One region of the Geodermatophilus sp. SMS 5-13 genome, then DNA from elsewhere that is predicted to be linked to it. Evidence: riboswitches for the same ligand, from Rfam matches in the RefSeq annotation. Region 1 holds a riboswitch; each other region holds the start of a gene.
What was found. A riboswitch is a leader RNA that binds a small molecule or an ion and turns the genes downstream of it on or off. The one in region 1 is predicted to bind cyclic di-AMP.
Positions count from the first base shown of each region.

Region 2: linked by a shared signal. The riboswitch ahead of AB3388_RS26305 (C40 family peptidase) and the one ahead of AB3388_RS17310 (aggregation-promoting factor C-terminal-like domain-containing protein) in region 1 are both predicted to bind cyclic di-AMP.
Region 3: linked by a shared signal. The riboswitch ahead of AB3388_RS01345 (LysM peptidoglycan-binding domain-containing protein) and the one ahead of AB3388_RS17310 (aggregation-promoting factor C-terminal-like domain-containing protein) in region 1 are both predicted to bind cyclic di-AMP.
Region 4: linked by a shared signal. The riboswitch ahead of AB3388_RS15135 (VldE C-terminal domain-containing protein) and the one ahead of AB3388_RS17310 (aggregation-promoting factor C-terminal-like domain-containing protein) in region 1 are both predicted to bind cyclic di-AMP.

Region 1 covers NZ_CP165729.1:3,580,350-3,583,992, forward strand. Annotated here, with positions in the region: gene AB3388_RS17300 (glycoside hydrolase family 13 protein) at 1-848, opposite strand, end outside; gene AB3388_RS17305 (YkvA family protein) at 845-1,267, opposite strand; gene AB3388_RS17310 (aggregation-promoting factor C-terminal-like domain-containing protein) at 1,353-2,129, opposite strand; cyclic di-AMP (ydaO/yuaA leader) riboswitch at 2,426-2,578, opposite strand; gene AB3388_RS17315 (class I SAM-dependent methyltransferase) at 2,749-3,390, opposite strand; gene AB3388_RS17320 (MFS transporter) at 3,585-3,643, shown strand, end outside.
Region 2 covers NZ_CP165729.1:5,421,779-5,425,421, reverse strand. Annotated here, with positions in the region: gene AB3388_RS26310 (phytoene desaturase family protein) at 1-1,332, opposite strand, end outside; cyclic di-AMP (ydaO/yuaA leader) riboswitch at 1,575-1,724, shown strand; gene AB3388_RS26305 (C40 family peptidase) at 1,741-2,817, shown strand; gene AB3388_RS26300 (hypothetical protein) at 2,928-3,643, shown strand, end outside.
Region 3 covers NZ_CP165729.1:280,254-283,896, reverse strand. Annotated here, with positions in the region: gene AB3388_RS01350 (vWA domain-containing protein) at 1-1,523, shown strand, start outside; cyclic di-AMP (ydaO/yuaA leader) riboswitch at 1,683-1,849, shown strand; gene AB3388_RS01345 (LysM peptidoglycan-binding domain-containing protein) at 1,856-3,013, shown strand; gene AB3388_RS01340 (NADPH-dependent FMN reductase) at 3,239-3,607, shown strand.
Region 4 covers NZ_CP165729.1:3,124,764-3,128,406, reverse strand. Annotated here, with positions in the region: gene AB3388_RS15140 (bifunctional 3'-5' exonuclease/DNA polymerase) at 1-946, shown strand, start outside; cyclic di-AMP (ydaO/yuaA leader) riboswitch at 1,096-1,265, shown strand; gene AB3388_RS15135 (VldE C-terminal domain-containing protein) at 1,560-2,426, shown strand; gene AB3388_RS15130 (VOC family protein) at 2,430-2,804, opposite strand; gene AB3388_RS15125 (IclR family transcriptional regulator) at 2,878-3,570, opposite strand.

The DNA of each region.
Region 1 (3,643 bases):
AGCCGCGCCTCCTCCACGGTGACGCCGGGCATCTCGCCGACCAGTAGCAGCCGCGAGTCGTGCCCGGCGAACACCTCCCCGTGCATCTCCTGGAGGAACTCGTGGATGCGCGGGCCGCAGAGGTAGGACGACGAGCCGTCACCGAGGCCGGTGCCGGGGATCGGCGGCCCGTCGTGCAGGTGCCCGTCGGGGGCGACGTCCTTGGAGATCATGTTGATGACGTCCATGCGGAAGCCGTCGACCCCGCGGTCGAGCCACCACGCCATCATCGCGTAGACCGCGTGCCGGACCTCGGGGTTCTCCCAGTTGAGGTCCGGCTGCTTCCGGTCGAACAGGTGCAGGTAGTACTCACCGCTGGCCTCGTCGAGCTCCCAGACCGACCCGGAGAAGAACGACGCCCAGTTGGTCGGCTCGGCGCCCGGGGCGCCGGCGGCCAGCCCGGCCCGCGGCGGCCGCCACCAGTACCAGTCGCGCTTGGCCGAGTCCGGCCCCGACCGGGACTCCACGAACCACGGGTGCTCGTCGCTGGTGTGGTTGACCACCAGGTCCATGACCAGCTTGATCCCGCGGGCGTGCAGGGCGGCGATCAGCTCGTCGAGCTGGGGCAGGCTGCCGAACAGCGGGTCGACGTCCTGGTAGTCGGAGATGTCGTAGCCGTTGTCGGCCTGCGGCGAGGGGTACACCGGCGAGAGCCACAGGACGTCGACGCCGAGGTCGGCGAGGTGGTCCAGCCGCTGCAGCACTCCGCCGAGGTCGCCGATCCCGTCGCCGTCGGAGTCCTGGAAGGAGCGCGGGTAGATCTGGTAGACGACGGCGCTGGTCCACCACGGGGCGTCGGGCACGGTCACCGCTCTCGGTCGGTCGGGGCGTCCTTCGTCCGCGGGGTGCCCAGCAGGCGCTCGATGATGCGCCGGTCGCCGGGCCAGGCCTCGAGCAGGACCTCGCGCGGCACCTGCCGGGCCGCGTAGCGCAGCGCCAGGGCGACGACGACGACGTCGTCCAGCGGGCCGATGACCGGCAGGAACTCGGGGATGAGGTCGATCGGCGAGAGCACCCACAGGCCGGCGAAGCCGACCGCCAGCTTGGCCCGCCGCGGCACGGCCGGGTTCGCACGCAGCCGCCGCGCCGTGGTGACGCAGGCGGGCAGGAACCGGGCCAGCTCCTTGGCGGTGCCCTCCGGCAGCCGGCGGGCCAGCAGGATGAGCACCGCCCAACTGATGACCATGACCGCCACGGCGATCCCGAGTCCCGTCAGCCAGCCGCGCACGGATCCATGGTCCCAGAACGCGGCCGAGGGGCCGCCCGCGACGGGCGACCCCTCGGTCAGGTCAGGTCAGGCGAGAGCTGTCGGCTCAGTACCAGCCGGTGGACTTCGAGTGCGACCACGCGCCGCACGGCGAGCCGTAGCGGTTGTCGATGTAGATCAGACCCGCGTCGATCTGGCGGTACGGGTCCGAGGTCTTGGCGATGCCGGTGCTCGCCCACGTCGAGTTGAGGAACTGCGGGATCCCGTACGCGGTGCTCGACCGGTTCTGCGCGTTCGGGTTCCAGCCGCTCTCCTTGCCCCACAGGTTCTCGAGGCAGGAGAACTCGGAGCTGTTGCCGCCGAGCTTGGACAGCGCGTAGTCCTGGTAGGACCCGGACCCGGACCCGGACGACGCCGGCGCCGCGGCCGCCGCGGCCTCCTCGCGGGCCTTGGCCTCGGCGTCCGCCTTGGCCTTCGCCTCGGCCTCCGCCTTGGCCTTCGCCTCGGCCTCGGCCTTGGCCTTCGCCTCGGCCTCCGCCTTCTGCCGGTCGAGCTCGGCCTGGTCGGCGGCGGCCTGGGCCTGCTGCGCCGCGGTCTGGTCGGCCTCGCGGGTGCTGCGGCTGGCGGCGAGGTCCTCCAGCGGCTGCAGGTTCTCGGTGGGGGCGACAGCGCCGGACTGGGCGGTCAGGCCGAGCTCCTGGGCGACGCTGACCGAGTCCGCCGTCCCGGCCTCGGCCTGGGCCGCCGGGTCGGCGCCGAACAGGACGTTGACCATGACCGCACCCGCGGCGGCGACGCCGAGGTACAGGGCGGGACGGCGGGTGAAGGACGGCGGACGGCGGCGGGCGGTGCTGCGGCCGGAGATCGTGCTGCGGAGGTTCATGAGTGGCGGTGCTCCGAGGGGGTATGGGCGCAGCAGAGCCCGTCGCGGGCTGCGGGGCTGCGGCGGATGAGCGGGCAGCGGTCACGGCGGTTCGCCGGGGAGCCGGACCTGCGCGGGCGCACCGGGAGGCGGCTGGTTCAGCCGGTCGAGCGGAGTGCTCGGGAGCGGTGGGCCTGCGGGCGGCGTCCGGGCGGACGGCCGCGAACGTCTAGATGCGCGGGCGCATCCGGAGGCGACGGTGCCGGGCGCTGCGGGAACGTGCGGAGGGGATCGGGCGCGCCATCAGGCGGCTCTCCGTTTCTTCCGTCAGCCGCCTACCGAGTTAGCTGACGGATTCGGGCGGGAAGCAGCCCTACCCGCGACGGGCACGTGCCCGGTCGGCGGGATTCACCCCAGTACTTCGGTGGGTCCCCGGCTCGCCCGTGAAGGCGACTCGGCGGCGTCCGCTCGGACTCCCCGGGTGGGGACGTGACGCCGAACCGGACCTCTCCACCGTAGAGGTCGTTATGCAGTCGTGACAATCCGCGGCCGACGATTTGTGGGGTGATGAGTGTCGCGGGAGAAACTTCTCGACGGCGGGAATGCGTAGCAGCGAACGAAACGGAACCGCGCCGTCCCCTCAGGCGAGCCGCCACACGGTCGACCGGCGGATCCCCGGCCCCTCGGTCTCCGGCACGTCGAAGGCCGCGACGGCGGTCAGCCGCTCGACCGGCAGGTACATCCGGCCCGGGTCGCCGATGAAGACCTCGGCCCCGGCCGCGCGCGACGCGTCGAGGAAGGGCATCACCCGCTCGGTCATCTCACGGTCGTAGCAGACGTCCCCCGCGAGGACGACGTCCACGTCGAGGGGCGGGCCCTCGAGCACGTCGCCCACCACGCGGATACCGCGGGCGCCGTTGGTCTCGGCGTTCACCGCGATCGCCGTCGTCCCGTAGGGGTCGATCTCGCTGGCCACCACCTCCCGCGCACCGGCCGCGACGGCGGCGATCGCCACGAGCCCGCTGCCGGAGCCGAGGTCGAGCACGCGGCGCCCGGCGACGACCCCCGGCGCGTCCAGCACGTAGCGGGCCAGCACCTGCCCGCCCGGCCAGGCGGCGGCCCAGAACGGCGGCTGCTCGGCCGGCCGGCCGTGCTCGGTCTCCATCGCGTCCCAGAGCGCCACGACGTCGTCGGCGACGTGCAGCGTCACCTCGGGGACGAGCGAGGGCGTGGCGGGGCGGGTGTGCGCCCTCACGAAGGCGGCGGGGACGGCGGTCGGCACCCGGCCAGTCTCGCCGACGTCCCGGCGCGACGCTGCGTCAGTGAAACAACCCGTCGGGTGACTCGACAGATCGTTGACTGTGCTGACAGCGCGTCGATAACCTGCGCCGCTGTGTGGTCTGCACCACACCGCCGGCCTCCGGCCCGGCGTGCTCCCACTCGGGGCCCGGCACCGTCGCCGGGGAAGGGAACACCGTGACGACCACGACCGTCCCGCCACGCAACGCCGACGACCCCGCGCCGCCGCGGGGCGG
Region 2 (3,643 bases), 1.8 Mb from region 1:
GGCCTGCAGGCAGGGCTGCCCGTGCGCGTCGCGCGCCAGGCAGTCCAGCAGCGGCTCCTCCAGGTGCGCGTCCAGCTGGGCGACCACCCGCCGGACGGCCTCGCCGCGGGTGGTCTCGTTGTCCGCCGCGTAGAGCTCCGCCGGGGTGTGCAGGCCGAACAGCGTCAGGGTGTGCAGGCCCGCGGCGCGCGCTTCCGGCCCGAGGATCGTCGGATCGGTCAGCGAGTGGCAGTACACCTCGAACGGGATCGTCTCGGGCAGCTGCCCGGCGGCGGCCCGGGCGTAGGCCGCGTCGAGCTGGCCGGCGGCCTCGTCCACGTGGAAGGTGCCGGCGAAGGCGGTCGCCGGGTCCGTGCCCGAGCGCAGCCGCGGCAGCCGGGCCAGGACCATGTTCACCTTCAGCTGCGAGCCGCTCGGCCGCGCTCCGGCATCGGTCCCGGTCAGCTCGGCGAGCACGGTCGGCGCCGCTCCGACGACGACGTGCCCGGCCTCGGCCGCGGCGTCGCCGTCCTCGCTCGTCCAGTGCACGGTGACGCCGTCCCGGCCGGGCTCCAGCGCCGTGACCGTCGCCCGGGTGACCAGCTCGGTCCCCGCAGCCCGGGCCGCCGCGGCCAGCGCCCCGGTGACCGCGCCCATGCCGCCGACCGGCACCCGCCAGCGCCCGGTCCCGTTGCCGATCAGGTGGTAGAGGAAGCAGCGGCCGGCGGCGCTGCCCGCGTCGTGCACGTCGGCGAAGGTGCCGATCAGCCCGTCGGTGAGCGCCACCCCGCGGACGACGTCGTCGGCGAGGTGGTCGGCGACGACCTCGGCGAGCGGGCGCTCGCGCAGGTCGTGCCAGAGCCCGGGGTCGCGCAGCCGGCCGGCGAGCTCGCCGGGCGCGAGCAGGGGCTCGGTGAGGGTGGGCGCCAGGTCCTCCGCGAGCGTCGCCAGCCGGCCGTAGAACCGCTGCCAGCCGGCCAGCTCGGCATCGGAGCCGGTGAGCGCCCGGAACGAGGCGGCCGTGGCCGGGCCCTCCTCCCGTTCGACCAGCAGGCCGACCGACCGGCCGCCCCGGGCCACCGCGGTGTAGGAGGCGACCGCCCGGTCGAGGAGCGTCAGCTCCAGGCCGAGGTCCGCCACGATGCGGTCGGGCAGCAGGCTGACCAGGTAGGAGTAGGCCGACAGGCGGACGTCGACGCCGTCGAACAGCTGCCGGCTGACGGCGGCCCCGCCCACCTCCGGCCGGCGCTCCAGCACCAGCACCGACCGGCCGGCCTGGGCCAGGTAGGCGGCGGCGGTCAGGCCGTTGTGTCCACCTCCGACAACGACGACGTCGTAGCGCGCATGCGGCATCTGCGCACCGTAACCGCCGCCCGGATGCCGTTTGCCCAGGTCGCCATGTTCACGTTCACATGACACGCCGCGGAGCTCGGGCTCGGGCTCGTCACGCAGCGTGCGCTGTGAAGCGCAAACGGTTGTGAAGAGGTGCACAAATTACATCCAGGTGATTGTCATGAGGCGGTCATCCGCTTACCGTCTGTATGTCCGTCGGGGCGTTGAGTCACTACTCAGTGACACCCGCCGGGCGCCGCCGAACCGGTGGACCGCGCGAGACGCGGACGCCGGACCGGGGACCCACCGCAGCACCGGGGTGAAGCAGGTCCGGCCCTCCAGGCCGGCCCGCCGGGCGCCTTCTGAGCCCGAACCCGTCAGCTAACTCGGTAGGCGGCTGATTCGGAAGAAATGGAGAGCCGCCAGGCCATGGCGACCCCTCGGACGTCCTTCCCGCGCCCGAACCTCCTGCAGCGCCCGCGGATCACCGCGCGCCGTGCGGTCCTCACTCTCGCCGGCGCCATCGGCGTCGCGTTCGTCCCGGTGCCGGCCTCGGCCGCGCCCGCCCCCGCCACCGCGCAGGAGGCCGCCGCGCTCATGGCGGCCCGGGCCCACGACCTCGAGGTCGTGACCGAGAAGTTCAACGAGGCGCGCGATGCGCTCACCGCCCAGCAGGACGCCGTCCGCGCCGCCGAGGCCACCCAGGCCCAGGCGCAAGCCGAGCTCGCCACCGCGCAGGCGCAGGTCCGCGGCATCGCCCGCAGCGCCTTCACCGGCGAGGGGCTCAACGGCTTCGCCGCGCTGATGACCAGCGACGGGGCCGACGACTTCGTTGCGCGCATGTCGACGCTGGACATGGTCGCCGCGCACCAGAACGAGATCCTCGGCCAGGCCGCCGAGGCCAGCCAGGTGGCCGCCCAGGCGCAGGCCACGGCCGCCAAGGCCGCCACCGAGGCCCAGGCCACCTTCGACGCGGTCGCCGCCCAGCAGGCCGATCTGCAGAAGCAGGTCGACGAGTACCAGGCCGACTTCAGCCGGCTCACCGCCGAGGAGCGGCAGGCGACCACCGAGCTGGCCGGCCACGGCGGGGAGCGCGCCAGCCGGGCCGAGCGGGCCGAGCCGCTGCCCTCGGGGCCGATCGTGGCGAGCAGCACGGCCGCGCAGACCGCCGTCGACACGGCGATGGCCCAGCGTGGCAAGCCCTACGTGTGGGCGGCCGCCGGCCCCGGCTCGTTCGACTGCTCCGGCCTGGTCCTGTTCGCCTACAAGGCCGCCGGCGTGAGCGTCCCGCACTCCAGCCTCCAGCAGTCCCGGATGGGCCAGGCCGTCTCCCGCGGCGAGCTCCAGCCGGGCGACCTGATCTTCTTCTACAGCCCGGTCAGCCATGTCGGCATCTACATCGGCAACGGCCAGATGGTGCACGCCCCGACGTCCGGCGACGTGGTCAAGGTGGCCTCGATCGACGCCGTCGGCAAGATCACCGCGATGCGGCGCATCGCCGGCTGACCCACCCGCACGCTCGCAGAGCCCCCGGCCGCCTCCCCCGCGGCCGGGGGCTCTGTCGTGTTCCGGCGCCCGGAAGGCGGCCACGCGGACGCCCGGGGGAGGACGATCCGGTGCCGGCGGCTCGGTCGGAGGTCCGGGAGGGCACGGTGGGGCAGCGGGCAGCGGAGGACGGCGACGGCGTCCCGCCGGCGGCCGGCGAGGCCGATCCGCGCATCCCCAAGCTGGACCGCGTCGCCACGACCCTGATCGGCGCCGTCGCCGCCGTCGGCGGGCTGCTCGCCGTGTTCGGGGTGAACAGCGACCGCATCGACCTGCTCCTCGACGACTCGGACGCGCGCAAACTGCTGGTCGCCGCCGGCGTCTCCGCCGTGGTGGCGGTCTGCCTCAGCCTGCTGGCGCTCATGGTCCGCGGGGCCCGCATGGAGGTGGCTGCGCTGGCCGGCGGGTCCGCCGCCTATGTCGCGGGCCTGCTGTTCGCCATCTTCGCGGCGGCCGGCGCGGCCGACTTCTCCGGGCATCCGTCGATCACGGAGGTCGCCGTGCAGCCCGGCCCTCCGGCGACCCTGTCCCTGACCGTCCGCGCCGGGAGCATGGACGAGAACCAGTCCGTCGCGGTCCGCATCGTCGACGCGCCGACCGCGGCGGTCGTCTACTCGGCGACGATGCGGCCGGACAACACCGGCCGGATCGAGCAGCAGGTCGCGTTCCCCGTGCCGGACGGCGCGCGCGAGCTCGTCCTCGAGTCCTGGCGGCTGGACCAGGCGAGGCTGCCGCCCGACTGCGCCGCCGGCCATGCCCGCGTGGTCTGCGTGACCCTGGCGCTGCC
Region 3 (3,643 bases), 2.6 Mb from region 1:
TGGCCTCCGGCGGGGACTGCCGGCAGCGCACCGTCCGGGTGACCGTCGCCCCCGAGCTCGGCGCGCTGGCCCGGGACGTGCTGCGCGGCCCGCAGGAGCTGGACGACGGCAGCTGCGCGGTGGCCGCGGTCGAGACCCAGGAGCCGCTGCAGACCGTCGCCGACCTCGGCGCGCTCGAGGCCTCGGCGCTGCCCCACGTGTGGGTGCCCGACTCCTCGCTGTGGCTGGCCCGCGCCCCGGAGGGCGCCGCCCTGGAGATGACCAGCACGCTGGCCCATTCGCCGGTCGTGCTCGCCACCAGCCGGGCCGCCGCCGACGCGCTGGGCTGGACCGACGCCCCGCCGACCTGGGCCGCCGCCCTGGCCGCGCAGCACCCCATCGCCGTCCCGGACCTGGCCGAGAGCGCCGAGGGGATCGCCGCGCTGGGCGCGGTGCGGGCCGGGCTCGGCGGCGGTACGGACGCCGACAACGCGATCGTCGAGGCGGTCCTCGCCGCGGCTCGCGGGCCGGCGGTCAGCGTCGCCGATGCCCTGGCCGCCGGCGGCGCGGGCGACGCCGACGCCCCGCTGGTGCCGGTGAGCGAGCAGGAGGTGTACGCCGCCACCGCGGCCGCCGGCGACTCGCAACTGGTCGCCGTGTACCCGAGCGACGGGTCCCCTCGGCTGGACTACCCGGTGCTCCGGGTCGCGTCGACCCCGGTCGAGAGCGCCGCCGCGGTGGACGCGATCGTGGGCCGGCTGACCTCCGCGGCGGCGTCCGAGCGGGCGCGCGGGGCCGGGTTCCGCGACCCGGAGGGCGCCGCACCGTCGCACGCCGCCGACGCCGGCCTGCCGGACGCGGCACCCGAGGCGATCGCGCTCGACCCGGCCGACGTCCGTGCGCTGCTGGCCCGGCTGGCGAGCCTGTCCGCACCGTCCCGGATCCTGGCCGTCTTCGACGTGTCGACGTCGATGGAGGCGCCGGTCGGCACCAGCACGCGCGCGACCCTCGCCAGCGACGCCGCCAGGAGCGCGCTGACCCTGATCCCGGACACCTCGGCGATCGGGCTCTGGAACTTCGCCCACCATCTCGACGGGGACCAGGACTTCGCCGAGGTCGTGCCGACCCGCCGGCTGGACATGCAGGTGGAGGGCCGGCCGCAGCGGGTCGCCCTCGACGAGCAACTGCGCCAGCTGCCCGACCGGCTGCGCTCCGGCGGCACCGGGTTGTACGACACCACGCTGGCGGCGGTCCGGGCGGCGCAGGCCGACTACAGCCCGGACGCGGTCAACAGCGTGCTGATCGTCACCGACGGCGCGGACGACGACGACCAGAGCGTCGGCCTGCCGGAGCTGCTGGACACGCTGCGCGCCGAGGCCGACCCCGACCGGCCGGTGAAGGTGATCGGGGTGGCCCTGGGCCCGGACGCCGACCTCGACGTGCTGCGGCAGATCGCCGAGGCCACCGGCGGCGCGGCCTACTCCGCCGAGGACCCGGCCGACCTGCAGGACGTGCTCTTCGACGCGATCCGCCAGCGGCAGTGAGCTGATCCGCATTTCGGCGGACGGCGTCGTCGTCACCTGGCGTTTTCCCGCCGGCGGCACCGGATGTGGCGGGCGTCACGGCGACAATGCACATAACAGGCCGTAGCGTTTTGGCTGCGCTCAGCTAAACAAGAGCGTGGAGCCGGTCCGCCAAACCCTGCCCACCGGCTGCCATCCCGAACAGTTCAGGGCAGGGGTGGGGGACCCACGTTTCCACGGCGCGCCAGGCCTCGGGCCGCGCGCCTCGGGGTGAAGCCGCGCACCGCGGCCGGGCACCGATCGCCCGAACCCGACAGCTCACCTCGCCGGCGTCATCGGAGATCACTCACACCATGCCCAAGCACCGCGCGCCCCGTTACGTCCGCACCAAGAAGGTCATCTCCCGCGCCCCCGTCGCCGCCGGCGCCACCGTCGTCGGCATCGGCGTCCTGAGCTCCCCGGCCCAGGCCGCCACCAGCCACGACTGGACCGGCGTCGCCGAGTGCGAGTCGGGCGGCAACTGGAGCATCAACACCGGCAACGGCTACTTCGGCGGGCTGCAGTTCAGCCAGTCGACCTGGGCCGGCTTCGGTGGCACCGACCTCGCCCCCCGCGCCGACCTGGCGACCCCCGCCCAGCAGATCCAGATCGCCGAGGAGGTGCTCGCCGGGCAGGGCATCGGCGCGTGGCCGACCTGCGGCAAGCGCCTGACCGACGGCACCACCGCGGCCGCCGCCGAGGCGGCCCCGGCTCCGGCTCCGGCTCCGGCCGCGCCCCCCGCTCCGGCCGCCGACACTGCCGCCGCCGAGAAGGACACCGCCGCCGCCCCGGCCGGCGACTACACGGTGAAGCGTGGCGACACGGTCGCGAAGATCGCCGCCGCGCACAGCGAGCCGTGGCGCGAGCTCTACCAGCTCAACGCCCACGTCATCGGCGGCAACCCGAACCTGATCTTCCCGGGTCAGGTGCTGCTGACCTCCGGCTCGGCGCAGGCCGCTCCCGAGGCCGCGGCGCCGGTCGTCACCGCGCCGGCCGCGGCGCCCGTGGAGGCGGCGCCCGCTGCCGCTCCGGCCGCGCCCGCGCCAGAGGCCGCGCCCGCGCCGGAGGCCGCGCCCGCGCCGGAGGCCGCTCCTGCGCCGGCCAGCAGCACCGCGAAGATCACCAACACCGCTGGTGCCATCAAGCCGCGGGCCCAGGCGGCCGCCGACGCAGTCGTCTCCAACGTGCCCGGCGCCGACGCCATCACCCTCGGCGGCACCCGGGCCAGCGCGCGCGACCCGCACGGCCACCCGTCGGGCCTGGCGATCGACTACATGGTCCTGGGTGACCGCGCCCTCGGCGACGCGATCGTCACCTACCAGGTCGCCCACTGGGACGAGCTCGGCGTCGAGTACATCATCTGGCAGCAGCGGATCCTCACCTCGCCGAACGGCTCCTGGAAGCAGATGGCCGACCGCGGCAGCCCCACCCAGAACCACATGGACCACGTGCACACGAACTACGGCGCGTGAGCCGCGCGGAAGGCCGTACCGGTCTTCCGCCGACCCCGGACCGCCCCGCCCGCATTCCGCGGACGGGGCGGTTCGTCGTTTCCGGGGGGGGTCACGCGGGCGGCGCGCAGTCCTCGTCCCCGGCAAGCCGGGCGCCAGGCGGTCGGCCACCCCGCCGAGCTGCGACGTGCCCGGGAGCGGTGGCCACGACCTTCTCCCACCCGGCGTCGGTGAGCGTCGCGTGCGGTGGCCCGCTTCGACGGGTTCGTCTTCGTCACGCCCGAGTACAACCACGGCATCCCCGGGTCGCTGAAGAACGCGATCGACTTCCTCCACTCGGAGTGGGCGAACAAGGCGGCCGGCTTCGTCGGGTACGGCGTCACCGGCGGCAGCCGGGCGATCGAGCAGCTGCGCCTGGTGCTCGCGGAGCTGCGGGTCGCCACGGTGCGGGCCGGCGTGTACCTGAGCATCTTCACCGACTTCGAGAACATCACCGAGTTCACGCCCGGAGCGCACCAGGTGCCGTTCCTCGAGCAGACGCTCGACCAGGTCGTGGAGTGGGCGACCGCACTGGCGCCGCTGCGCGCGGAGGCCGAGAGCGGCGCGGCGGCCTGACCTCGGTTCCGGCCACGCTCGTGCTCTGCCCACCCT
Region 4 (3,643 bases), 460 kb from region 1:
CGAGCAGCTCGACCACCCCGCCGTCCCGGCGCTGCTGGAGTACAAGAAGCTGGCGCGGCTGCTGGCGGCCAACGGCTGGAGCTGGCTGGACGCCTGGGTGCGCGACGGCCGGTTCCGCTCGTCGTTCGTGCCCGGCGGCGTGGTGACCGGGCGGTGGGCGTCCAACGGCGGGGGAGCGCTGTCGGTGCCGGTCCAGGTCCGCCCGGCGGCGATCGCCGACGCCGGCTGGCGGTTCGTCGTCGCGGACGTCGCCCAGCTCGAGCCGCGGGTGCTCGCCGGCATGAGCGCGGACACGGCGCTGGCCGAGGCGGCCCGCTCCACCGACCTGTACGAGGGCATGGTCGCCGCCGGCGCCGTCGCCACCCGGGCGGAGGCCAAGGTCGGCGTGCTGGGGGCCATGTACGGCGGCACCCGGGGCGAGAGCGGCCGGATGATGCCGCGGCTGACCCGCCGCTACCCGCGGGCGATCGGGCTGGTCGAGGACGCCGCCCGGGCGGGGGAGCGCGGCGCGGTCGTGCACACCCTGCTCGGCCGCGGATCGCCGGTGCCCACCGGCGCGTGGGCCGAGCGCGCCGTCGAGCTCGGTGAGCCGCCCGACGACGGCGGCTCACGGGAGGAGCGGGACCGCTCCCGCCGCGCCTGGGGGCGGTTCACCCGCAATTTCGTCGTCCAGGGGACGGCGGCGGAGTGGGCGCTGTGCTGGCTGGCCGACCTGCGCAACCGGCTGTGGCGGCTCGGCGGCACCGGCCCGGTCGAGGAGCGGCCGCACCTGGTGTTCTTCCTGCACGACGAGGTCGTCGTCCACACGCCCGAGGACCTGGCGCCGGACGTGCTCGACGCGGTGCACGGCGCGGCGGCGACGGCCGGCCGGCTGCTGTTCGGCGACTTCCCGGTCGACTTCCCGCTCGACGTCGCCGTCGTCGCCTCCTGGGCCGACGCCGGCTGAGCCGCGACCCCTAGCACCCCTCCGCCGTCAAGGCGGGGCGCCGCGACGTGCATCACTCGACGAATCGACGGCCGCCGATTGTCACGACTGCATAACGGCTCTACGGTGAATATGCCCGCCCGGTCATCACGTCCCCACCCGGGGAGTCCGAGCGGACGCCGCCGAGTCGCCCACTGTTCGGCAACGAGCAACGGGCGAGCCGGGGACCCACCGCAGTACTGGGGTGAATCCCGCTCACGGACGCCTGCGTCCGGAGCGGGTAGGGCTGCTTCCCGCCCGAACCCGTCAGCTAACTCGGTAGGCGGCTCACGGAAGAAACGGAGAGCCGCTCCGATGACGCGCGCTATTTCTGCTGCATCTGCTGCTGCACGACCCGGTACGGCCCGCTACCGCCGGATGCGCCCGCGGAGCTGACCGCCGGCGGCCGGCCCTGACGCCTCCCGCGCGCGCCCACCACCCCGAGCACCCCCGCTCGACCGGCTGACCAGCCGCTTCCCCGGTGGCCCGCGCCGGCCTGCCGCGTCCCGGACGCGCCGCCGACCCGCTGTCCGCATCCCCTCGCAGCGCGCCGCCCGCGCGCCGCTGCGCCCACACCTCACGGAGCACGTCCCCCATGGACCCCCGCACCACCACCTCCGGCCGGGCCCGCCGCGCGCGCCTCATCCCGCCCGCCGCCGCCCGCCGCCCGGGCCTGTACCTGGGCGTCGCGACCGCCGGCGCGCTCATGGTCAACGTGCTGTTCGGCGCGGACCCGGCGGCCCAGGCCGAGGCCGGGACCCCGGAGTCGGTCAGCGTCGCCCAGGAGCTCGGCCTGACCGCCCAGTCGGGCACGGTCGCCGCCCCCACCGAGGACCTGCAGCCGCTGGCGGACCTCGCCGCCAGCCGCAGCACGCGCGAGGCCGAGCAGACCGCGGCGCAGCAGGCGCAGGCCGCCGCCGACCAGGCCGAGCTCGACCGGCAGAAGGCCGAGGCGGAGGCGGAGGCCAAGGCGGAGGCCAAGGCGGAGGCCGAGGCGAAGGCCAAGGCGGAGGCCGAGGCGAAGGCCGCCGCCGCGCATACCGCGGCTGCCCCTGCCGCCGCGGAGCCGGCCCGCGAGGTCGCCGGCACCGCGGTCACCGCGACCGCGCACATCACGAACACCGCGGGCAGCATCAAGCCGCAGGTGCAGGCCGCGGCGAACGCGGTGGTCTCCAACGTGCCCGGCGCGGGCGGCATCACCCTCGGCGGCACCCGCCCCAGCGCGACCGACCCGGGCGGGCACCCGTCGGGGCTGGCGCTGGACTACATGGTGCTGTCCGACACCGGCCTCGGGAACGCGATCGTCCAGTACCACATCGACCACTGGGACGAGCTGGGCGTGGAGTACATCATCTACCGGCAGCGGATCCTCCAGTCGCCGGGCGGCTCCTGGCAGGGCATGTCGGACCGGGGCAGCGCGACGGCGAACCACATGGACCACGTCCACGTGAACTACCGCTGAGGATCAGCCCCCGTACGGCACGGTGATGATCTCCAGCATGTGGTCGTTCGGGTCCTTCCAGTACACGCCCCGGCCGCCGTCGTTGGTGTTGATCTCGCCCGGGTGCCGCTCGAACGGGTCGGCCCAGTAGTCCAGGCCGCGCGCCCGGATGCGGCCGAAGATCTCGTCGAACTCCTCCTCGGAGACGAGGAAGGCGTAGTGCCGCGGCTGGGCGACCTCGTCGTCCTGGAAGTCGAGCGAGACGCCGTTGTCGAGCTCGACGACCGCGAACGGGCCGAAGTCGGTCGGCGGCTTGCGGCCGAGCAGGTCGGCGAGGAAGGCGGCCGACGCGTGCCGGTCGCGGGCGGCGACGATGGTGTGGTTGAGCTGGACGGGCATCTGCGGCTCCCTCCGACGGCCGTGCGACGGCGAGCAGCCAAGCACGTCGGAGCCCGCTGCGGGAGCGGTCTGCTCAGCGGACGGCGACGGCCGCCTTCGCCGCCGCCTCGGCCACCGCGGACCCGACCTTCGTGACGTCAGCGCTGTCGTCCACGTAGACGACCGCGAGCGCGGCGCGGGCCCCGCCGTCGGGGCCCAGCACCGGGGCGGCGACGGAGCGCAGCCCGGCGATCACCTCGCCGTGGGAGGCCGCCCAGCCGACCCGCCGCGCCTCGCGCAGCTCCTCGCGGTCGTCCGGGGACGGCGGCTCGGGCATGAGCAGCGCGAGACCGGGGGCGCCGCGGCCCACCGGGTGCCGGGTGCCCGGCCGGTAGACGACGTGCGCCGCGGTGTCCTGCGGCTCCACGCTGGTGACGGTCACCGCCTCGTCGCCGGAGCGGATGACGAGGAACGCGGTCATGCCGAGGTCGGCGACCAGTGCATTGAGCCGGGGGAGCGCGGCGGCCTGCAGATCGGTCCGCACCCCCCGGCCGAGCGCGGCGATGCCGAGGCCGAGCCAGTAGTGCCCCGCCGGGTCCCGCTCGACGAGCTGGTGGTCCTCCAGCGTCCGCAGCAGCCGGTAGGCGATCGAGCGGTGCAGGCCGACGGCCGAGGCGATCTCCACGATCGGCTGCGGCGCGCTCACGCTCGCCAGGTGCTCGAGGATGCGCAGGCCGCGGTCGAGCGTCTGCGACTGCGGTGCGCTGCCGCCGTCCTCCGCCGCCATCGCCGTCCTCCCGATCCGTCCTCCGGTTCGCCCAGCCTACGGGCGCCGCGGCGCGGGTCCCGTTGCGGAACCC